Regions from separate parts of the Pseudogulbenkiania sp. AW2-16 genome, predicted to be linked through region 1. Evidence: predicted binding sites of a transcription regulator. Region 1 holds the regulator's gene; the other holds the start of a gene.

Region 1 (3,377 bases):
AAGACCTGGTGATCGGCGACGTCATCACCTACAACACCCAGAGCCAGACCTACCAGGTCAAGGGCGGCGCCGCCACCGGTCCCAACAAGGGCCGCATCACCGTCATCCTGCAACCGCAAACCACCGGACAGCAGCCATGAACGCCAGCGTACTGAACGTCACCGGGCTGAAGAAGCGCTTCAAGAAGCGCACCGTGGTCAAGGACGTCTCGCTCAACATCGAAAGCGGCGAGGTGATCGGCCTCCTGGGGCCCAACGGCGCCGGCAAGACCACCAGCTTCTACATGATCGTCGGCCCGGTCAGCGCCGACGACGGCCGCATCCAGCTCGACCAGCAGGACATCACCCACTTCCCGATGCACCAGCGCGCCCGCCTCGGGCTCGGCTACCTGCCGCAGGAAGCATCGATCTTCCGCAAGATGACGGTGGACGAAAACGTCCGCGCCATCCTCGAGATCGCCGGCCTCAAGGGCGAGGAGCTGGAACAGGAACTGACGCTGCTGCTGGACGACCTCAACATCGCCCACCTCCGGGAAAGCAACGCGCTGGCCCTGTCCGGCGGCGAGCGCCGCCGCGTCGAGATCGCCCGCGTGCTGGCCACCCGCCCGCGCTTCATCCTGCTCGACGAACCTTTCGCCGGGGTCGACCCGATCGCCGTGATCGACATCCAGAAGATCATCTCCTTCCTCAAGGAGCGCGGCATCGGCGTACTGATCACCGACCACAACGTACGCGAAACGCTGCGCATCTGCGACCGCGCCTACATCATCAGCGACGGTGCAGTCCTGGCCTCCGGCAAGCCGCAGGCCCTCGTCGACAATGAAAAAGTTCGCCAGGTTTACCTGGGCGAACATTTCCACCTGTAATCGCCATGAAGCAGTCGCTACAGCTCAAGGTCTCGCAGCAGCTCACGCTGACCCCGCAACTGCAACAGTCGATCCGGCTGCTGCAACTGTCCACCGTCGACCTGCAAACCGAAGTCGAGCGCTTCCTGCAGGACAACCCGCTGCTGGAGCGGGGCGACGAGCCGGTCGCCGACAACACGCCGACCGAGGCCGCCGGCAGCGAGGCCGAGCCCGAGCGCCAGGAACCGGAACGCGAGGACAGCAGCGGCGAACTCACCGACTGGGGCAGCGGCAGCCGGCGCGGAGAAGACGGCGACGATTACGACCCGATGGCCAACGTGCCGCGCCCGGTCACTCTGCGCGAACACCTGCTGGCGCAGCTGGGCGAAATCGCCCTGCCCGAGCGCGACTGCGCCATCGTGCAGCTCTTGATCGAGGAACTGGACGAAGACGGCTACCTCACGATCGACCTGCAGGAACTGGCCGCCTCGCTGCCGCTGGAACTGGGCATCGAGGAAGACGAACTGGCGTTCGGTTTGAAACTGCTGCAGCAGTTCGAACCGCAGGGGGTCGGCGCCCGCTCGCTGTCCGAGTCGCTGGCGCTGCAGCTGGCCCAGCTGCCCGACAGCACCCCGGGCAAGGCCCTGGCGCACGCCATCGTCCGCGAGCACCTGACCCTGCTCGGCAATCGCGACTACACCCGGCTCAAGCGTCTCTTCGACGTCAGCGACGCCGAACTGAAGCAGGCCCAGTCCCTGATCGCCCGCCTCAACCCGCGCCCGGCCTCCGGTTTCGGCGTCGACGACACCCGCTACATCATCCCGGATATCGCCGTGCGCCGCGTCAAGGGGCGCTGGCGCGCCGAGCTCAACAACGCCGCCGTGCCGCGCCTGCGCGTCAACCAGATGTACGCCCAGATGCTCAGCGAAAACCGCGGCGGCGGCGGTGAAATGAGCTCGCGTCTACAGGAGGCGAAATGGCTGGTGAAGAATATTCAGCAACGATTTGACACCATCCTGAAAGTGGCGGAATCTATAGTCGAAAGACAGCAAGCGTTCTTTGAACACGGTGAAGTAGCCATGCGTCCACTCATCCTGCGCGACATTGCGGATGAGCTGGAACTGCACGAATCCACGGTCTCCCGTGTGACGACGCAGAAATACCTGCTGTGCCCGCGCGGCCTGTTCGAGCTGAAGTATTTCTTCGGCAGCGCACTGGAAACGGACAGCGGCGGCGAGTGCTCGGCCACCGCCATCAAGGCGCACATCCGCCAGATGATCGACGCCGAAAACCGCGCCAAACCCCTCTCCGACAGCGCCCTGGCCGACGAGCTCGCAAAACAGGGCATACAGGTTGCAAGACGCACCGTAGCGAAGTATCGTGAAGCCATGCAGATTCCACCGGTCAATCTGCGCAAGGTCCTCTGACCTTGGATTGAATCATCAGCATGCCCGGCAGCATCCGCCGGGCAGCCAACACAAGAAGGAGTAAGGTATGAACCTCAAAGTAACCGGTCTCCACCTCGACGTTACCCAACCGCTGCGTGATTACATCGAAAGCAAGCTCGAACGCATTACCCGTCATGTCGACCACGTGATCGACGTGGCGGTGACCCTGTCCGTGGACAAGCTGGTCCAGAAGGCCGAGGTCAACGTCCATCTCTCCGGCAAAGACATCCACGTCGAAGCCACCGAGTCGGACATGTACGCCGCCATCGACCTCCTGATGGACAAGCTGGATCGACAGGTTCTCAAGCACAAGGAAAAGCTGAGCGAACACCGGGCCATTCCGACACCGGCCCCGGCGCCAGAAGCCACACTCTAAGCCCTTGATTGATAAAGCGGGAACCATCAGGTTCCCGCTTTGCTTTGCACAGTCCTTTCTCTGTCACACCAAAGCAACTAGAATCGTCGGGTTTTTGGCAGCTCTCAACAGACCCCTATGAGCCTGATCGGCAAAATCCTAACTCGGGACAACGTCCTGCTCGACCTCGACGTGGCCAGCAAGAAGCGCGTCTTCGAGCAGGTAGGCCTCCTGATCGAGAACACCCGCGGCATCGCGCGCAGTGAAGTGTTCGAGTGCCTGTTCGCCCGCGAGAAGCTCGGCTCCACCGGGCTCGGGCAAGGTGTGGCCATTCCGCACGGCCGCGCCCGTGGTCTGAAAGAGGCGGCCGGTGTACTGATCCGCCTCAAATCGGCGATTCCCTTCGACGCCCCGGACGGCAAGCCGGTACAGATCCTGTTCGTGCTGCTGGTGCCGGAACAGGCCACCGACCTGCACCTGCAGGTGCTGTCGGAACTGGCCCAACTTTTCTCCAGCCGGCCACTGCGCGAGAAGCTGCTCGCCGCCCAGAATGCCGACGAGCTCTACACCCTGCTGACCGAATGGTCTCCCAATGCCTAGCATAAGCGTTCGCAAGCTCTACCACGACAACCAGCACAAACTGAACCTGAGCTGGGTTGCCGGGACCGGCGGAGCCGACAACCTGATCGGCAACGACGAGCAGCGTCCGCTGCTGGCGCTGGTGGGCCAC
Region 2 (3,377 bases), 1.7 Mb from region 1:
TCTCGTGGTAGGCCTCGAACGCCCCCAGCCCGCGCAGCAGCGTGCTCCAGGTGTAGTAGTCGGTGCTGTCGGCGCTCTGCTGGTCGGGCAGCAGGTGGCTCTTCACGTCGAGCAGGCGCGCGGTGTTGTCGGCGCGCTCCAGAAAGATCCCCAGGCGCAGGAAATAGAAGGCATCGCTGCGGCGCATGGTGCTGTAGGTGGCGCCGCGGAACAGGTGGGCGCGCTCCTTGACCCAGTCGAAGAACAATTGGAAATCCTCGCCCTGTTCGGCCAACTTGCGGCCCTCCAGCCAGCTGGCGTTGAGCGACATCCACATGTCCGAGCTGATCTTGCCGCGCACCGCGTGGGCGTTTTCACGCGCGCTGCGCAGCGCCGACAGGATCGAGGCCGGATTGGAGAGGTCGTAGGCCATGTAGTGCAGCACCCGGCTGGGTTCGGCCGTGCTGTGGCGGCTCTGGAAATCGTCCAGCCTCCCGGTCAGCGCCAGCGGCGCGCTGATCTCGGCGCCGCCGTTGTGCGAGCGCGGCATCAGCGAGATGGCATGGCTGACTTCGAGCAGGCGGGCGAGGTTTTCCGCCCGTTCCATGTAACGGCCCATCCAGAACAGGTGGTCGGCAGTACGCGATAGCATCATGATTCAGTCCTCCAAAACCCAGGTGTCCTTGGTGCCGCCGCCCTGCGACGAGTTGACCACCAGCGAGCCGGCCTTCAGCGCCACCCGCGTCAGGCCGCCGGGCACCATGGTGATGTCCTTGCCACTCGACAGCACGAATGGCCGCAGGTCGAGATGGCGCGGCGCGATGCCGGCCTCGACGAAGGTGGGGCACGACGACAGGCACAGCGTCGGCTGGGCGATGTAGCCGGCCGGGTCGGCCGAGAGCTTGTCGCGGAACAGCTGCTTTTCCGCTTCGCTCGCCACCGGGCCGATCAGCATGCCGTAGCCGCCGGCGCCGTGGACTTCCTTCACCACCAGCTCGTCCAGATGCTCCAGCACGTACTGCAGGTCTTCCGGCTTGCGGCACTGCCAGGTCGGCACGTTGTTGAGCAGCGGTTCTTCGCCCAGGTAGAAGCGGATCATCTCCGGCACGTAGGGATAGATCGACTTGTCGTCCGCCACGCCGGTGCCGATGGCGTTGGCCAGGATCACGTTGCCCTGGCGGTAGGCCGAGAGCAGACCGGGTACGCCGAGCATGGAGTCGGGGCGGAACGCCAGCGGGTCGAGGAAGGCGTCGTCGATGCGTCGGTAGATCACGTCCACCTGCTTGTGGCCGGCGGTGGTGCGCATGTAGACGTGGTCGTCGCGCACGAACAGGTCGCGCCCCTCCACCAGCTCCACCCCCATCTGCTGCGCAAGGAAGGCGTGCTCGAAGTAGGCGCTGTTGTAGTGGCCGGGGGTGAGTACCACCACGGTGGGGTTGTCGATCCGGCTGGCCTGGCGCAGCGTCGACAACAGCAGCGCCGGGTACTGGTCGACCACGCCCACGGCGTGGCGGGCGAACAGCTCGGGGAACAGCCGCATCATCATCTTGCGGTTTTCCAGCATGTAGGACACGCCGGACGGCACGCGCAGGTTGTCTTCCAGTACGTAGTACTGGCCGTCGGCGTGGCGGATGATGTCGACCCCGGTGATGTGGGCGTAGATCTGGTCGGGCAGATCAATGCCCTGCATTGCCGGCTGGTACTGGGCGTTGGTGAACACCTGCTCGGCCGGGATGATGCCGGCCTTGACGATGGCGTGGTCGTGGTAGATGTCGTGCAGGAAAGCGTTGAGCGCCTTCACCCGCTGACGCATGCCGGCCTCCAGCGCGCGCCATTCGGCCGCGGGCACGATGCGCGGGATGGTATCGAACGGGATCAGGCGCTCGGCGCCGGACTCGTCGCCGTACACCGAGAAGGTGATGCCGACCCGGTGAAAGCGCTGGTTGGCCTCCTCGCGCTTGCGCGACAACGCTTCCGGGGTCTGGGCCTGCAGCCATTCGGCAAAGCCCTGGTAGTGGGGGCGGACCGCGCCGCTGGAGAGCAGCATTTCATCGTAGTGGGACGAATGGGGCAGCGTTAGGGCGTGCATGGGAATCTCCCTTGTCTTGATGTTTTTCGGGCGGGCCAGCTGGAGAGATGGCATGGCCCTGAACAGGACTTAGCAAGCCACGTGCCATGACGGAGGGGAATCCGGCGGGAGCCGGCGGAGCACATGCACCAGAACAGCGTCATGCGGCACCGCGAATGGGATTCGGGTCGTTCAGCGAGCCACCGTGGTGCGGTGCGGGGAAAAGGGCTTCGGCCAACCTGGGCCGGTGGGAGCAGGGGGTCAGCCGTTTTCGTCGATCAGCACGTCGGTGCCGAGTTCGGCCTGCTGGAACAGTTCGATGACGTCGGGGTTGCGCATGCGTACGCAGCCGAGCGAAGTCGGGGTGCCGAACGCGACGTGCTCGCCGGCGCCGTGGATGTAGATGGCGCGGTCGTAACTGTCGACGTCGCCACCCTGATTCTTGCCCGGCTCCATGCCGCACAGCCACAGGATGCGCGTCAGGATCCAGTCCTTCTCGGGGTATTGCGCGTGCAGCGCCGGGGTGTACTTCCACGGCGTGACCTGGCGCCGGAAGATGATGGTGTTTTCCTCGGCGCCGTCGCCGATCTTCTCGCACACCCGGTGCCAGCCGCGCGGCGTCATGAAACTGTTGGCCAGCTCGCCGACGCCATTGCGGGCGGTGGACACGCTATAGCGGTGTTGCATCAACCCCCAGCCGTCGTAGAAGGTTAGCGACTGCGATTTCACCCCGACCACGATCCACGGCTTGCCGTACTGTTGCGGGTTGGGGTGTGTGGGCAGCAGGGGGCCGGCGCTTTGCTGCGCCAGGATGAAGCCGGCCTCGGCGGGCGGCGGCGGGGTGTTCTCACCCTCGGCCGCCTGCAGCAGGGCAGACGCCAGTGCCAGCCCGGTGGCCAGCACCAGCTTAAGCCGGTTCATGCTCGACGATCTCCACTTCGGTACCGCACGGCACCAGCTCGAACAGCTCGATGATGTCGCTGTTGCGCATGCGCACGCAGCCGTGCGAGCCGGGGTGGTCCAATTCGACCTGGTCCGGCGTGCCGTGCAGGTAGATGTAGCGGCGCATGGTGTCGACCGGGCCCAGGCGGTTGCGTCCCGGTTCGAGCCCGGACAGCCACAGGATGCGGCTCAGGATCCAGTCGCGTTCGGGCTGGGCGGCGTACGCCTCTGCACTGCAGATTTCGCCGGTCCAGCGACGCGCCTTGAACACCGCGCCGACGGGCATGCCGGCGCCGATCTTGGCGCGCACGATGTGACGCCCGCGCGGCGTCTGGTAGCTGCCGCTGCGCTCGCCCGCCCCCAACGCGGCGGTGGATACCGGGTAACG

The links. Region 1 encodes sigma-54, which starts transcription at its own class of promoters, with help from an activator protein. Its sites were predicted from a motif close to CTGGCACGCTTCATGCTT; they were not measured.
Region 2: a site for sigma-54 is predicted at 2,139-2,156, ahead of ABKF58_RS00990 (circularly permuted type 2 ATP-grasp protein). Genes of this name have one in related genera too.

The regions. Positions count from the first base shown of each region.
Region 1 is NZ_CP157668.1:1,887,990-1,891,366, reverse strand. Features, by position in the region: gene lptB (LPS export ABC transporter ATP-binding protein) at 137-865, shown strand; gene ABKF58_RS09200 (RNA polymerase factor sigma-54) at 871-2,271, shown strand; gene hpf (ribosome hibernation-promoting factor, HPF/YfiA family) at 2,339-2,668, shown strand; gene ptsN (PTS IIA-like nitrogen regulatory protein PtsN) at 2,786-3,247, shown strand; gene hprK (HPr(Ser) kinase/phosphatase) at 3,240-3,377, shown strand, end outside.
Region 2 is NZ_CP157668.1:205,392-208,768, reverse strand. Features, by position in the region: gene ABKF58_RS00995 (alpha-E domain-containing protein) at 1-634, opposite strand, end outside; gene ABKF58_RS00990 (circularly permuted type 2 ATP-grasp protein) at 638-2,068, opposite strand; gene ABKF58_RS00985 (L,D-transpeptidase family protein) at 2,309-2,968, opposite strand; gene ABKF58_RS00980 (L,D-transpeptidase family protein) at 2,955-3,377, opposite strand, start outside.